Regions from separate parts of the Leucobacter sp. USHLN154 genome, predicted to be linked through region 2. Evidence: predicted binding sites of a transcription regulator. Region 2 holds the regulator's gene; the other holds the start of a gene.
What was found. Region 2 encodes LexA, which represses DNA repair genes until DNA is damaged. Its sites were predicted from a motif close to TCGAACANNTGTTCGA; they were not measured.
Positions count from the first base shown of each region.

Region 1 (7,238 bases), 310 kb from region 2:
TGCCTCCGGTGAACTCGATGCCGAACGTGAACCCGCCGCGCAGCAACGGGCCCGCAATCGAGATGATGATCAGCACGATCGAGATGACGTACCACGTCTTGCGGCGTCCGACGAAGTCGATCGACTTCTCACCGGTGTAGAGCGCGTTGCCGAACTCGGCGAATGAGCGAGCCATGGTCAGCTCTCCTTTCCGGCTGAAGCGTCGGCCATGAGGGCTTTGCGTTCGGCGATGGTCTGTCGTCGTGCGGCCTCGGCCTGGCTGCGGGAGTTCTTCTTCCCGGCGCCTCGAGTCGAGACCTCGGGCTCACGGAACTGCAGGCGACCTCGGTACACGGCGCCGAGCTTCTGCGGATCGAGACCGGAGAAGGGATGCCCGCCCTGGTAGAAGCGGGTCCTCGCGAGCAGCGTCATCACGGGGTGCGTGAAGAATGCGATGACGATGACGTCGACGAGTGTGGTCAGGCCGAGCGTGAACGCGAAGCCCTTCACGTTGCCGACGGCAAGAATGAAGAGGATGACTGCGGCGAGGAAGTTCACACCGTCTGAGGCGAGGACGGTGCGGAACGCCTTCTTCCACCCGTGCTCGACCGCGCTCTCGATCGAGAACCCATCGCGCAGCGCATCTCGGATGCGTTCGAAGTACACGATGAAGGAGTCCGCTGTGAATCCGACGGCGACGATGATGCCCGCGACGCCCGCGAGCGACAAGCGGTATCCCTGACGCCAGGAGAAGAACGTCAGGAGCAGATACGTCAGGACGCCGGCTATGACGAGCGAGGCGATCGTGAGCGAACCGAGCGCCCGGTATTGGAACGCCGAGTAGACGACGACCAGCAGCAGCCCGATCAGTCCTGCGAGCAGACCCGCGGAGAGCTGACTCGTGCCGAGGGTCGCCGAGATGTCTTCCTGGCTCTGCACGGTGAAGTCGATCGGCAGTGCGCCGAACTTCAGCTGGTCGGCCAGCGCGCTCGCGGATTCCTGCGTGAACTGCCCGCTGATCGAGGGGCGGCCGTCGAGGATCTGCGCCTGCATCGTCGGGGCGGAGAGCACTCGGCCGTCGAGCACGAAGGCGAACTGATTCTGAGGCTCGGGCGCGCCGAACAGACGGGTGCTGATCTTGCCGAAGGCCTCGGTGCCCTTCTTGTTCATCGTGATCTGGACCACCCACTCGCCGGTCGATGCGCCCGTCGATGTCGTGCCGACCTGAGCGACCGCGTCGGTGATCACGGAGCCGTCGAGCTCCACGGGTCCGAGGATGTACTTGGCGGCTCCCGTGTCGTCGCACGTGATCAGGGGGCGATCCTCCGGGGCGTTGCCCGCGTCGAGCGCGGCATCCGAGGAGCAGGTGAACGCGTCGAACTTCTCCTGCAGTGCCGGTGTGATCCAGGCGACGTCGCCCGCGCTCTCCGGAATCGACTCGGGGTCGAGGCTCTCGTCGTACGGCGCCTCGTCATCGGCCGCAGCGTCCTGCGAGGCGGCGTCCTCCGACGCAGCGTCCTCGGAACCCGCGTCTTCAGCGGTCTCGCCGCCCTCCGCGCCTGGCTCTGCCGTCGCTTCATCGACATTCGCGCCGATGCCGTAGGTGAGCACGGGTCGGAAATCCAGGTTCGCAGACGCTTCGATGCGCTGCAGCGTCGCCTCGTCGGCCTTGCCCGGGATCGAGACCGAGATGTTCTGGCTCCCCTGCGTCGTGATCTCCGCCTCGGAGACGCCTGCCGCGTCGACGCGCTGCCGGATGATCGACACCGCCTGCTGCAGCTGGTCGCCGGCCACCGCTTCGCCACCGGTCTGCTCAGCTGCGAGCAGTACCTGCGTGCCGCCCTGCAGATCGAGCGCGAGCTTCGGCGTCCACGTCGCGTTGCTGTTGAACACGCCGTACGCGATCAACCCAGCGAGACCGACGATGAAGACGAGAAGGAGGATGAGGGAACGACGTGCCCTCCGGACGGCGGGTGAAGACGCCAAGACAGACTGCTTTCTCTAAACGTGGAAGGGGATGGCCGCGGCGACGCCGCGGCCATCGGTTCAGGCCTTCGGGGCCGAGCCGTTTCCCTGTCCATCGACGTCGGTGTCATTGTCGCCTTCGCGACGGGGATCGGCTTCGGGCGCCGGTGCGACGTCGCCGGGGGCGAACGGGTCGGCGACCGGAGCCGCGTCGGTCGAGCTGAAGCGCTCCCCGAATGCGGGGTCGTCATCGGGCGCGAGCGCGGAGGATTCCGCCTCGACGGGCGCGTCGACCGGCGTGACGACCTGCGATACCGCGTTGCGGTGGACGACGAACGTCGAGGTGCCGCTGCGCAGCGTGACCTTGTTGTCCTCTTCGTCGATCGAATCGATCGTGCCGAAGATGCCGGACTGCAGCATGACCTCCGCACCGGGGCGAACGCTGTTCTGCAGCTCGAGCTGGGCGGCCTGGCGCTTCTTGCCGTTCCGGAACATGAAGAAGATCAAGAGCGCGATCAGCGCGAACATCACAATTGTGATCGGGTCCAGAGGCACAAGGGTCCTTTCAACAGGCGAATTCGTGCCTCTCCTGAGGCACAGATTCGATCAGTTTACCGGGTCGCCGCTGAGAACACCCCACGTTATTCTGCGGGGAGCCCCGGAGGCACCTTGCCCAGGTGCTCCCACCCCGCTCGAGTGGCCACCCGCCCGCGGGGAGTGCGGGAGAGCAGACCGGTGCGCACGAGGAACGGCTCCACGACCGCCTCGATGGTCTCGGCCTCCTCGCCGACGGAGACTGCGAGCGTCGAGAGCCCGACGGGGCCGCCGTTGAATCGCTCGACTACGGCGCTGAGCACTTCGCGATCCAGGCGGTCCAGCCCGTGATCGTCGACGTCGTACAGGGCGAGCGCCGCCTGCACGGTCGAGGTGTCCCCGGGCAGGTCGTGCACGAGGCCGTAGTCGCGCACACGCCGCAGGAGCCGATTCGCGATGCGCGGGGTGCCCCGCGACCGACGCGCGATTTCATCGACGCCGCTCTCCGAGAGCGCGAATTCGATGAGCTTCGAGGCGCGGCCCACCACCTTCGCGAGCTCATCATCCGAGTAGAACTCGAGGTGCGCGGTGAATCCGAATCGGTCGCGGAGCGGGTTCGGGAGCAGACCGGCTCGCGTCGTGGCCCCCACGAGCGTGAACGGAGAGAGTTCCAGCGGCACCGACGTCGCACCGGCCCCCTTGCCGACCATGATGTCGACCTTGAAGTCCTCCATCGCGAGGTAGAGCATCTCCTCGGCGCTGCGAGCCATCCGATGGATCTCGTCGATGAAGAGCACCTCCCCCGGCGTCAACGCCGAGAGCACTGCCGCGAGATCGCCAGCATGCTGAATCGCCGGCCCCGACGTCTGATGCAGCGGCTTCTCGAGCTCCGTTGCGACGATCATGGACAGTGTGGTCTTGCCGAGACCCGGGGGGCCGGCGAGCAGGATGTGGTCGGGCGTGTGCCGTCGCATGGTCGCCGCATCGAGCAGCAGCCCGAGCTGACGCCGCACCTTCGACTGACCGACGAACTCGGCCAGGCTCGTCGGTCGGAGCGCGCCTTCGTATCCCTGTTCGGCCGCCGTGGCCTGCGCGGAGAGCTCTCCGGTCACCGAACGCCTCGCGATCCTCGTCCGCTGCGACCCGCCTGCAGGAGCGCCAGTGCCGCCCTGAGCAGGCCTGCACTGTCATCCGACGCACCGGCATCTCGTGCGTCTTGCACGGCCTGGCCGGCCTCCGCCTCCCCCCACCCGAGGCCGACGAGTCCAGCGCGCACGCCGTCTGCGATGGCATCAGAGGGCGAGACGATGCCGGCAGCGGCCGGGCCGGATTCGAAAGCGAGGTGCGAGAGCTTGCCCGAGAGTGAGAGCGTGATGAGTTTCGCCGTCTTCGGCCCGATGCCCGACACCTTGCGAAACGGCTTCTCGTCGTCAGCGGCCACGGCCGCCGCGATCTCAGCCGGAGTGAGGGCCGAGAGCACGCCGAGCGCGCTGCGCGGGCCGACGCCCGAGACGGCGATGAGATGCCCGAACACGTCGAGTTCCGCCTCGGTGGCGAATCCGAACAGCGTCAGCGAGTCCTCGCGCACGATGAGCGAGGTCTGCAGGCGCAATTCGTCTCCGGGCAGAGCCGCGGCGGCCCGGCCGCTCGGCACTTCGACGCGCATGCCGAGCCCTCCGAGCTCCACGACGACCCAGCCGGCACCCGCAGCGAGCACGGGCCCGCGAATCGAAGCAATCACATCATCACCCTAGAAGACGGGCGCCAGTCGCGGGACTCGCCACACCGATGATTCGAACATATCTACGAAACCGCCCTCCGCGCCGTGCGAGCGGGGTCGCTCCTCGTGCGTGTCTCACCTGCAACACGCCGAGGAGTGACCCCGCTCGCGGCGGTCGACGGCGGTCGACGGCGGTCGGCTGCGATCGACGGCGGTCGGAGACGACCGGCAGTGACCGGCAGCGCGTCAGGCGGTGGCCGACGCGGCCACGCCTTCGCGGGCCCGGTTGCGAACCGCGCGGTTGACCGCGCTCACGATCGCCTCAAGCGTCGCTCGGCTCGTATCCGCGTCGATGCCGACGCCCCACAGGCGCTGCCCGTCGACCTCGAGATCGACGTAGGACGCCGCGACGGCGTCGCCGCCAGAGCTCATGGCATGCTCGACGTAGTCGAAGAGCGTCACGGAGTGCCCGGCCTCGTTCAGCGCGTTGAGGAACGCGTCGACCGGTCCGTTGCCGCGCGCGGTGAGTCGCTGATCCTCTGAGCCGACGCGGGAGTCCACGACGAGTTCGGTGACGCCGTCGCCGGCGCTCGTCGCCGATGTGCGGAACAGCTTGTACCGCCCCCACGTCTCGGCATCGTCGACCTGCGCCGGCAGATACTCGTCCTGGAAGATGCGCCAGATCTCGTCGCTCGACATCTCGCCGCCGGCGGAATCGGTCACGCTCTGCACGACCGAGCTGAACTCGATCTGCAGTCGCCGCGGCAGGTCGAGATGGTGGTCCGTCTTGAGCAGATAGGCGACGCCTCCCTTGCCCGACTGCGAGTTCACCCGGATCACGGCTTCGTACGACCGCCCGAGGTCCTTCGGGTCGACGGGCAAGTAGGGCACGGCCCACTCGATCTCGTCGACGCTCGTGCCGGCCGCCTCGGCGTCCCGCGCCATCCGCTCGAAGCCCTTCTTGATCGCGTCCTGATGCGATCCGGAGAATGCGGTGTACACCAGGTCTCCGGCCCACGGACTGCGCTCCGGCACCCGCAACTGGTTGCAGTACTCGGCGGTGCGACGCACTTCGTCGAGGCGCGAGAAGTCGATCTGCGGATCGATGCCCTGCGTGAACAGGTTGATGCCGAGCGCGACGAGGTCGACGTTGCCGGTGCGCTCGCCATTGCCGAAGAGGCACCCCTCGATGCGATCGGCGCCCGCCTGGTAGCCGAGCTCGGCTGCTGCGACCGCGGTGCCGCGGTCGTTGTGCGGGTGCAGCGAGAGAATGACGTTCTCGCGATGCGCGAGATGGCGGCTCATCCACTCGATCGAATCGGCGTACACGTTCGGTGTCGCCATCTCCACGGTGGCGGGGAGATTGATGATGACCTTGCGCTCCGGTGTCGGCTCGAGCACCTCGAGGACCTCGTTGCAGACCTCGACGGCGTACTCGAGCTCGGTACCCGTGTACGACTCCGGCGAGTACTCGTAAAAGACCTCGGTGTCGGCGCAGATGTGCTCGCTCGACCGGCAGAGCTTCGCACCGTCGACGGCGATCTGCTTGATGCCTGCGCGATCGGACCGGAACACGACGTCGCGCTGCAGGATGCTCGTGGAGTTGTAGAGGTGCACGATGGCGCGTTTGGCGCCGATGAGCGACTCGTACGTCCGCGTGATGAGGTGTTCGCGCGCCTGGGTCAGCACCTGGATGGTGACATCGCCCGGAATCGCGTCGTCTTCGATGAGGTGCCGCACGAAGTCGAAGTCGGTCTGGCTCGCCGACGGGAAGCCGACCTCGATCTCCTTGTACCCCATCTTGACGAGCAGATCGAACATGATGCGCTTGCGCTCGGGGCTCATCGGATCGATCAGGGCCTGGTTGCCGTCGCGCAGGTCGACGGCGCACCAGCGCGGCGCCTCCGTGATGCGCTTCGACGGCCACGTGCGATCGGGGAGATCGACAGAGATGATCTCGTGGAACGGGCGGTACCGGTGGGTCGGCATCCCGGAGGGCTGCTGCAGGTTCTGCATGGACTCGTCTTTCTCGTCGTGGTCTTGCTCAGCCAAACACGAACACCGCGACGAGGGAGGCCAGAGACTGATTAGTTCGAAGTCGAGGACTCGTCGCGGCAGCTAAGGAGAAGCGAGCCGAACAGCATGCCGCTCACTCTAGCAGCTGCCGCGCCGGTTCGTGCGGCGCTGTGCGCGGCGCACTGGCGTGCCCTAGCCTGATGCTCATGACCTCAGGCACTCGCACCTCCCGTCGCGTCATCGGCACCCTCGCGATCCTGGCGGCGGCTGCAGCATGGGCACTCCCTCATGCTGCGACTCCCGCGGCCGCAGACGTCTCCGACTTCTCGTATCGCAGTTGGGACGTCGCCTACGAGATCGACACGGACTCCGAGGGCCGCGCGGTCGCGGAGGTGACCGAGACGCTCGTGGCGGAGTTCCCCGACTTCGACCAGAATCGAGGGATCGTGCGAGGGCTGCCCGAGGATTACGAGGGCAGCCCGACCGACCCGTCCGATTTCTCGGTCACCGACGCGTCGGGTGCGCCGGTGCCCTTCGAGATCGAAGAGGACGACGGCTTCGTGGCGGTGCTCACCGGCGACGACCGGTTCGTCCGAGGCGAGCAGACGTATGTGATCTCGTACACGCTCCGAGACGTCGTGCTCGCCCGAGAGGACGGCGCCGCAGACGAATTCAACTGGGACCTCGTCGACTTCGAGCACGAGCAGCCGATCGGCAGCTTCAGCGCGACGGTCGGGTTCGGTCCCGGCCTCGCGGATCGCGTCAACGGCAACGTCCGCTGCTATGTTGGCGCGCCGGGGTCGACCGACGAGTGCGAGATCAGCCGCGCAGCGAGCGGTTCGGAGTACTCGGTCAGCGGAGTCGAACTCGGCGCCCGCGAGGGCGTGACCGTCGCCATCGGACTCGAATCGGGCGCGGTCGTGCAGCCGTCGAGCCGTTTGCCGAACTTCGCGCTCGACACGCTTCCCCTCCTCATCGGAGGCGGCGCCCTCGCTGCGGCAGGCGTCGCCGCCGGTTCGGCGAT
Region 1 covers NZ_JBBCXF010000001.1:878,244-885,481, reverse strand. The annotation lists gene secF (protein translocase subunit SecF) at 1-175, opposite strand, end outside; gene secD (protein translocase subunit SecD) at 178-1,965, opposite strand; gene yajC (preprotein translocase subunit YajC) at 2,026-2,472, opposite strand; gene ruvB (Holliday junction branch migration DNA helicase RuvB) at 2,586-3,590, opposite strand; gene ruvA (Holliday junction branch migration protein RuvA) at 3,587-4,219, opposite strand; gene leuA (2-isopropylmalate synthase) at 4,445-6,214, opposite strand; gene WFH23_RS04095 (DUF2207 domain-containing protein) at 6,421-7,238, shown strand, end outside.
Region 1: a site for LexA is predicted at 4,272-4,287, ahead of ruvA (Holliday junction branch migration protein RuvA). Genes of this name have one in related genera too.

Region 2 (7,238 bases):
GAGCGCGTCGGGCGGGATCGAGGCGGAGGCAGCGCGGCACGTCGCTCCCGCCTCTGGCTGGATCGCCGACGAGCTTCCGACGGAAGCGGTGGGAAGCCTGCCGCGACCGGCGAGCCTGCAGCGGGCGGTGCTCGACGCCGAAACCGGGCTGATCGATTCCGAGGAACTGCTGCGCGAACAGGACCGCGCGGTGCGCGATACCCTCGACCGCTTCGCGGAGACCGGTTCGCCCCTCGTGGGCGACGGCGAGCAGCGCCGTCAGAGTTTCGCCAGCTACCCGCTCGGCACGTCGTTCGACGACGGCGACGTGAGGGCAGGCCCGGTGTTCGCGGTGTTCGCCGACGGGCATCATCGCGTGATCCCCAGTCTCGCGCGCGGCCCGTTCCGGTTCCGATCCTGGGCCGCGGACGACGTCGCCGCGGCGCGGCCCCTGACGCACCTGCCGCTGAAGCAAGCGGTGATCTCACCGTCGATGCTGTCGTTGATGGTGCCGCCCGACGGTCTCGGCGAGTACTCGCGGGAACAGTTCCTCGAAGACGTGGTCAGCGGCTGCGTCGAAGACATCCGTCGGAGCTTCGCCGCGGGCGCGTCGCGCATCACCATCGACTTCACGGAGGGGAGACTCGCCCTGCGACGGGATCTTCGTGCCCCGTGGGCGGGACCGGAAGCGCTCGGAGGCTTCATCGATCTCATCAACCGAGTGCTCGCCGACCTCGCTCCCGAACAGCGCGGCGCCGTGGGCGTGCACACCTGCCCGGGCAACGATCACGATTCCGCCCATAGTGCCGACGTCGACTACGCCGCTCTCATTCCCGAACTGTTCCAGATCGAAGCGGGGTACTTCCTCATCCAGGCTGCGAGCGAGAAGGATCCTGATCGCGTGGCGCGCCTGGTCGGCCGTCAGCTGCGGCAGCGCTCGCGCGCGGCGGGGACGGTGCCGCGGGTTCTCATCGGCGTCACCGATCCGATGAATCCGAAACTCGAGACGGCAGCCGAGGTGCGCGACCAGCTGGTGCGGGCGTCCCGCTTCATTCCCGCCGAGTTGCTCGGCTCGACCGATGACTGCGGGTTCTCGCCGTATCTCATCGATGAGAAGCCCAAGCACGGCACGCCTGACTTCGCCCGTGAGGTCGCGTTCGCCAAGATCGCGGCGCGAGTGCGCGGCACCGAGCTCGCGCAGCAGGAGTTCTCCGGCGCCGAATCTGCTCCGGCGTCGTATGCCGGATTCGGTCGCACCGGCGTTGCGGCCGCGCGTCCCGCGCACCGTTCCGCAGACGCCGCACCCGGCGTGGAGCGGCAGGAGGGGCGCCGGTGAACTCGTTCCTGCTTCCGAGTCGTGGTGCAGCTCGCGCGCGATTCTCGTTCGAAGTGTTTCCCGCGCGTTCAGGAGCGGCTGCGCTCGCGCTCGGTCACGCCGTGCAGCACCTCTCCGCCGCGGATCCCGATTTCATCTCGGTGACGTACGGGGCGAACGGGTCGAACCGTGATGCGTCGCTCGACCTCGTGACCTACTTGCGCGATCACACGAGTGCGCTGCCGCTCGCCCACCTCACGACGGTGGGGGAGCAGCGCGAGGCGGTGAGCGCTGCGATACACGCGATCATGGATGCGGGAGTGCACGACTTCCTGGCGCTGCGCGGGGATCCACCGCGCGGGTTGACGGAGAGCGACGCGGAGGTCTCGGAGTCGTTGAGCTCGCTCGAACTCGTGCGGTTGATCTCAGAGGCCCGAGCGGAGCGACCGGCGCTGACCAGCGTCGGTCGTACCGCGGTCGCGGCCTACCCGAACGGCCACCCGCTCTCCCGCTCACGGGCAGAGGATATCGATTGGCTCGTCGCGAAGCAGGAGAGCGGTGCTGATCTCGCGATCACGCAGCTCTTCTTCCGCGCAGACGATTACCTGTCGTTCGTCGAGGACGCACGCGCGGCTGGACTTCGCATTCCCGTGCTTCCCGGCCTCATGCCCGTCGCGACGAGTGCGCAGCTGCGCAAGGTCGCATCGCTCGCCGGGCAGCCGGCCCCGATCGAACTCGCGCGTGAACTGGACGCAGAGGGCGGCTACGCACCCGAACTCGGCGTCGAGCACACCGTCGCCTTGGCGCGAGAGCTGCTCGCGGGAGGGGCCCCGTCCGTGCATCTCTACACGTTCAATCGGCACGAGCAGGTGCTCGCCGTGCTCCGAGAGCTGGGTCTGCTGACTCCGAACCCGGTCGACTAGGCCCTCACCGTCACGCGGATCGAGCGCCGCCCGGTCCGGTCCCTGTCTCGGTGGGCGGCAGGCCCGCAAGTGCTTGAGGATACGAGCCCGCGGTGCGCTCCGCGAGGTGCAGCAATGCCGCGGGCACGGTTCTGCCGGACGCCAGCATCGTTCGCGCCCAGAGGCGACCAGCGCGGTACGAGGACCTCACGAGCGGGCCGGCAAGCACGCCGGAGAAGCCGAGCGACTCCGCTTCGTCGTGCAGGTCGACGAATTCCTCTGGCGGCACCCAACGAGCGATCGGGTGATGCCGTGCCGAGGGGCGGAGGTACTGGGTCAGGGTGAGGATCTCGCACCCTGCGGCTCTGAGTTCGGTCATCGCCTCGGAGATCTCCGCACGCGTTTCGCCCATTCCGAGGATGAGGTTCGATTTGGTCACCATTCCCGCATGGTGCGCCCTCGTGATGACCCCCAGTGAGCGTTCGTATCGGAAGCCGGGCCGAATGCGGCGGAAGATGCGGGGCACGGTTTCGAGATTGTGGGCGAACACCTGCGGAGCCGCCTCGAACACCTGCTCGAGATCCTCGGGCCGGCCGCCGAGATCGTCGACGAGCACCTCGACGCCTGCGCCGGGATTCATGGCGCGCACCTGCCGAATGGTCTCAGCGAAGAGCCAAGCGCCGGTGTCGGGCAGGTCATCGCGTGTCACGCCGGTGATGGTGGCGTACCTCAGGCCCATGGTGCGTGCCGATTCTGCGACCCGGCGCGGCTCGTCGCGGTCGAGCGGGAGCGGCTTTCCGCTCGTGATCATGCAGAAGTCGCACCTCCGGGTGCAGATCGAACCTCCGATGAGAAACGTTGCTTCGCGATCCTCCCAACACTCGAAGACGTTGGGGCAGCCGGCCTCCTGGCAGACCGTGTGGAGCCCTTCGCCTGCGACCAGGTCGCGCACCTGGCGGTACTCCGGGCCGAGCCGGGCGCGCGTCTTGATCCACTCCGGTTTCCGCTCGATCGGAGTCTCGGCGTTGCGGGCCTCGACGCGGAGGAGCGGTCGGCCCTCCGGCTCGGGGCGCGTGCCGGTCGAAGGCAGGCGACGCGCGCTCATGCGGTGAACTCCGCGATCACATGGGCGAGGTGCACCTGGAGGTCGGGTGCCACGATCTCGGGCGGGATTCTCCGACCGGCGAGTGCGCTCAGCGTGGTCACGCCGGCGTCTGGAATCCCGCATGGCACGATCTGGGAGAACGGCTCGAGGTCGTTGCAGCAGTTGATCGCAATTCCATGGGTGATGATGCCGGCGCGGGCGTGCAAGCCGATCTGTGCGAGCTTCGTCGGCGGACGATCAGGATGGGGCACCCATACTCCCGAGCGGCCTTCCACGCGTGTGCCCGATACGCCGAATGCGGCCACGGTGTCGATGATCGCCGTCTCGAGGGCGCGTACGAAGTCGACGACGCCGGCGCCGGACCGCAGCCGGACGACCGGATAGCACACCAGTTGGCCCGGACCGTGCCAGGTGACTCGTCCGCCCCGGTCGACGGCGACGACGGGACTGCCGTCCGACGGGTACTCATCCGGCTCGGCGCGGCGACCGGCGGTGTACACCGGCGGGTGCTCGAGCAAGAGGACCGTTCCGCGGTCGAGGCCCTGCTCGATGCGGTCGACCGCCTCGGCCTGGAGCTCGAGTCCGCGCTCGTACGGCACGCAATCAGGGTGGAATCCGAGCGCGAGCATCGGCGTTCGAGAACGGGTGGATGGAATCGGCATCGACGCAGTGGCCATGCGATCACTGTAGATGGACTCGGTTCAACAAAGCAACCGCCGCAGCGAGCGAAGGGCTGCGGGTGGGTGCCAGCACTCGCGCGTCGGTGTCCAGCGGTGCTGCGCCGCGGCGACGCCGCGCCCTGCGATCAGACCGAGCGGAAGACCGCGACCACGCGCCCGAGTACTTCCGCGTGATCGCCCAGGATCGGCTCGAACGCGCTGTTGCGAGGCAGGAGCCAGGTGTGCCCGTCTCGGCGGCGGAACACCTTCACCGTTGCCTCTCCATCGAGCATCGCTGCGACGATGTCTCCGTTCTCGGCTTCGCGCTGCTGTCGGATCACCACGAAATCCCCATCGCAGATCGCTGCGTCGATCATCGAATCGCCGACGACGCGCAGCATGAAGAGCTGTCCGTCGCCGACGAGAGCGCGGGGGAGCGGCACGATCTCCTCGACCTGCTGCTCCGCAGTGATCGGCACGCCGGCCGCGATCTGACCGACGAGCGGAACGTACGCCGCCTCTTCGGGGCGCTGCGCGGGGGCGTCGTCGATCGCCGACGAGGTCGAGGCGAGCTCGACCAGGATCTCCAGGGCTCTCGGCCGGTTGGGGTCGCGGCGGATGTAGCCGCCCAGCTCGAGCCTGCTGAGCTGATGCGTGACGCTCGAGAGCGAGGAGAGCCCCACCGCGTCGCCGATCTCTCGCATGCTCGGCGGATACCCCCGGCTCTCCACTGAACGCGCGATGCACTCGAGGATCGCCTGCTGCTTCTCGCTCAGCGGCTTCGTGGATCGGGGCGCGGCTGCGTCGCTCATCGCTGTCCTTTCTGGCCCCAGGGGGCGATGCGGATGGGGCGCGATCCATGAATGTCGGTGGGTGCTGATTCAGTGATCCCGTTGACCGAAACCCTAGCCGCAGCATTCGAAGACCGACAAACATATGTTCGAGTGTCGCGGAAAAAGAGCGAAACGTATCTTCGAAAAGACGCTTGCGGTTTCGATTCATCGAATATATATTCGAAACAGATGTTCGCATGGGCTCCACGCCCGCGTCATCGCAAGACTAAGGAGAAGTCATCATGAGCGCATCTGCTGTTCTGGGCCGGGAATCACGAGAGTCGACCGAAGCTTCGGGCTCGCTCCGCCTGACCCGGCGCGGGCGCATCGTGTTCGGTGGATTCGCCACGGTGCTCGTCGCCGGTCTTCTCGCTCTCATGGCGGCACTCGCGGCTCCGGAGGCGATGGCCGCGGCTGAGGGGCCGAACGGCGAGCAGTTCGATTACGTCGTGGTGCAGCCGGGCAGCTCGCTCTGGTCGCTGGCGACTGATCTCGACCCGACGGCCGACCCTCGCGATGTCATCACTGAGATTGTGCAGTTGAACCAGCTGGACGGTTCATCGCTGCAGGCGGGTGATGCGATCGCCGTTCCGCTGCGGTACTCAGATCATCCGCGCGTGGTGTCGGGCGACGAACTCGGGGCTTGACCGACTGATCGTCGGGGGGCTCACCGGCTTTAGACTGGTCGGGTGACTAGCTTGAGCGACCTCCCTCTTCGTGACAATCTCGTCGGCCAGGAGCCCTACGGCGCCCCGCAAGACGCGGTGCCGGTGAGCCTGAACGTCAACGAGAACACGCATCCCATTCCCGAGCACGTCGCCATCGACATCGTTCAGTCACTCGCTCGAGCGGTAACCGGTGTGAACCGATACCCTGACCGCGAGTTCACGGAGCTTCGGAGCTCCCTCGCGGGGTACCTCGGCCACGGCCTCAGCGTGGAACAGCTATGGGCGGCGAACGGATCGAACGAAGTGCTGCAGCAGGTGCTGCAGGCATTCGCCGGTCCGGGGCGGTCACTGCTGAGCTTCACGCCGACGTATTCGATGTACCCGCTGCTCGCCTCCGGAACCGATACCGAATGGATCGCTGTCGAGCGTCCCGCAGATTACGCGCTCACGCCGGAGGGCGTCGCCGAAGCGCTGCGCGAGCACCAGCCGGACGTCGCGATCCTCTGCGGTCCGAACAATCCGACGGGCACGTCGCTCGATCGTGAGGTGATCCTCGCCGCTTACGATGCGTTCGACGGCATGCTCGTCGTCGACGAGGCGTATCACGAGTTCGACACCGAGCGTGAGAGCGCGGTGTCGCTGCTCCCCGGACGCCACCGGCTCCTCGTATCGCGGACCATGAGCAAAGCGTTCGCGTTCGCGGGCGTGCGTCTCGGATACCTCGCCGCCGACGCGGCAGTGGTCGACGCCCTGCGGCTCGTGCGCCTGCCGTATCACCTGTCAGCGCTCACCCAGGCGGCCGCGACAGCTGCGATTCGTCACGCCGACGCGATGCTCGCCACGGTGGCCGACATCAGTGCGCAACGCGATCGTCTCGCGGACGCCCTCACCGCCCTTGGATACGTCGTGCACCCGTCGGGAGCCAACTTTCTGCTCGTCGGCGGGTTCACCGACCCGTCGGCCACGTTCGAAGCGCTGCGCGCACGCGGCATCCTCATCCGCAATCTCAGCATTCCAGGCCACCTGCGCATCACCGCAGGCACGGAGGCCGAGACGAGTGCGGTGATCGAGGCGATCACGGCACTCGGGCCGGGCGGCGCCTGATCGATCCCGGCGTACCGTCGGTTCCTGGGGAACGCAGATAGACTGACAACCATGACTGCAGCACCGCGCACCGCCTCGCTCGAGCGATCCACGAGCGAGTCGCAGATCAGTGTCAGCGTCGATCTCGACGGCTCGGGGTCTTCGCAGATCGAGACCGGGGTTCCGTTCTTCGATCACATGCTCACGGCGTTCGCCCGCCACTCGCTCACAGACCTGACGGTGAACGCGGTCGGCGATGTGCACATCGATGTCCACCACACCGTCGAAGACACCGGGATTCTGCTGGGCCAGACCATTCTCGAAGCGCTCGGCGATAAAGCCGGGATCTCGCGTTACGGCGACGCACTGGTCCCACTGGATGAGGCGCTCGCACAGGCGGTCGTCGACATCTCCGGTCGGCCGTACCTCGTGCACTCGGGAGAGCCTGCCGGGTTCGAGTTCCATCTCATCGGCGGTCACTTCACGGGTTCGATGGTGCGGCACTTCTTCGAGGCCCTGACGCTGAACGCACGGCTGACCGTGCATCTCGAGTTGCGCGCCGGCCGTGACCCGCACCACATCGCAGAGGCCGAGTTCAAGGCATTCGCCCGAGCTTTCCGCGAGGCGAAGTCGCTCGATCCGCTCGTCTCGGGTGTGCCGTCGACGAAGGGCGCGCTGTGAGCGCTCCCTCCGA
Region 2 covers NZ_JBBCXF010000001.1:564,700-571,937, forward strand. The annotation lists gene WFH23_RS02670 (hypothetical protein) at 1-1,315, shown strand, start outside; gene metE (5-methyltetrahydropteroyltriglutamate--homocysteine S-methyltransferase) at 1-2, shown strand, start outside; gene WFH23_RS02675 (methylenetetrahydrofolate reductase) at 1,312-2,217, shown strand; gene lipA (lipoyl synthase) at 2,228-3,301, opposite strand; gene lipB (lipoyl(octanoyl) transferase LipB) at 3,298-3,978, opposite strand; gene lexA (transcriptional repressor LexA) at 4,107-4,793, opposite strand; gene WFH23_RS02695 (LysM peptidoglycan-binding domain-containing protein) at 5,036-5,440, shown strand; gene WFH23_RS02700 (histidinol-phosphate transaminase) at 5,483-6,565, shown strand; gene hisB (imidazoleglycerol-phosphate dehydratase HisB) at 6,617-7,225, shown strand; gene hisH (imidazole glycerol phosphate synthase subunit HisH) at 7,222-7,238, shown strand, end outside.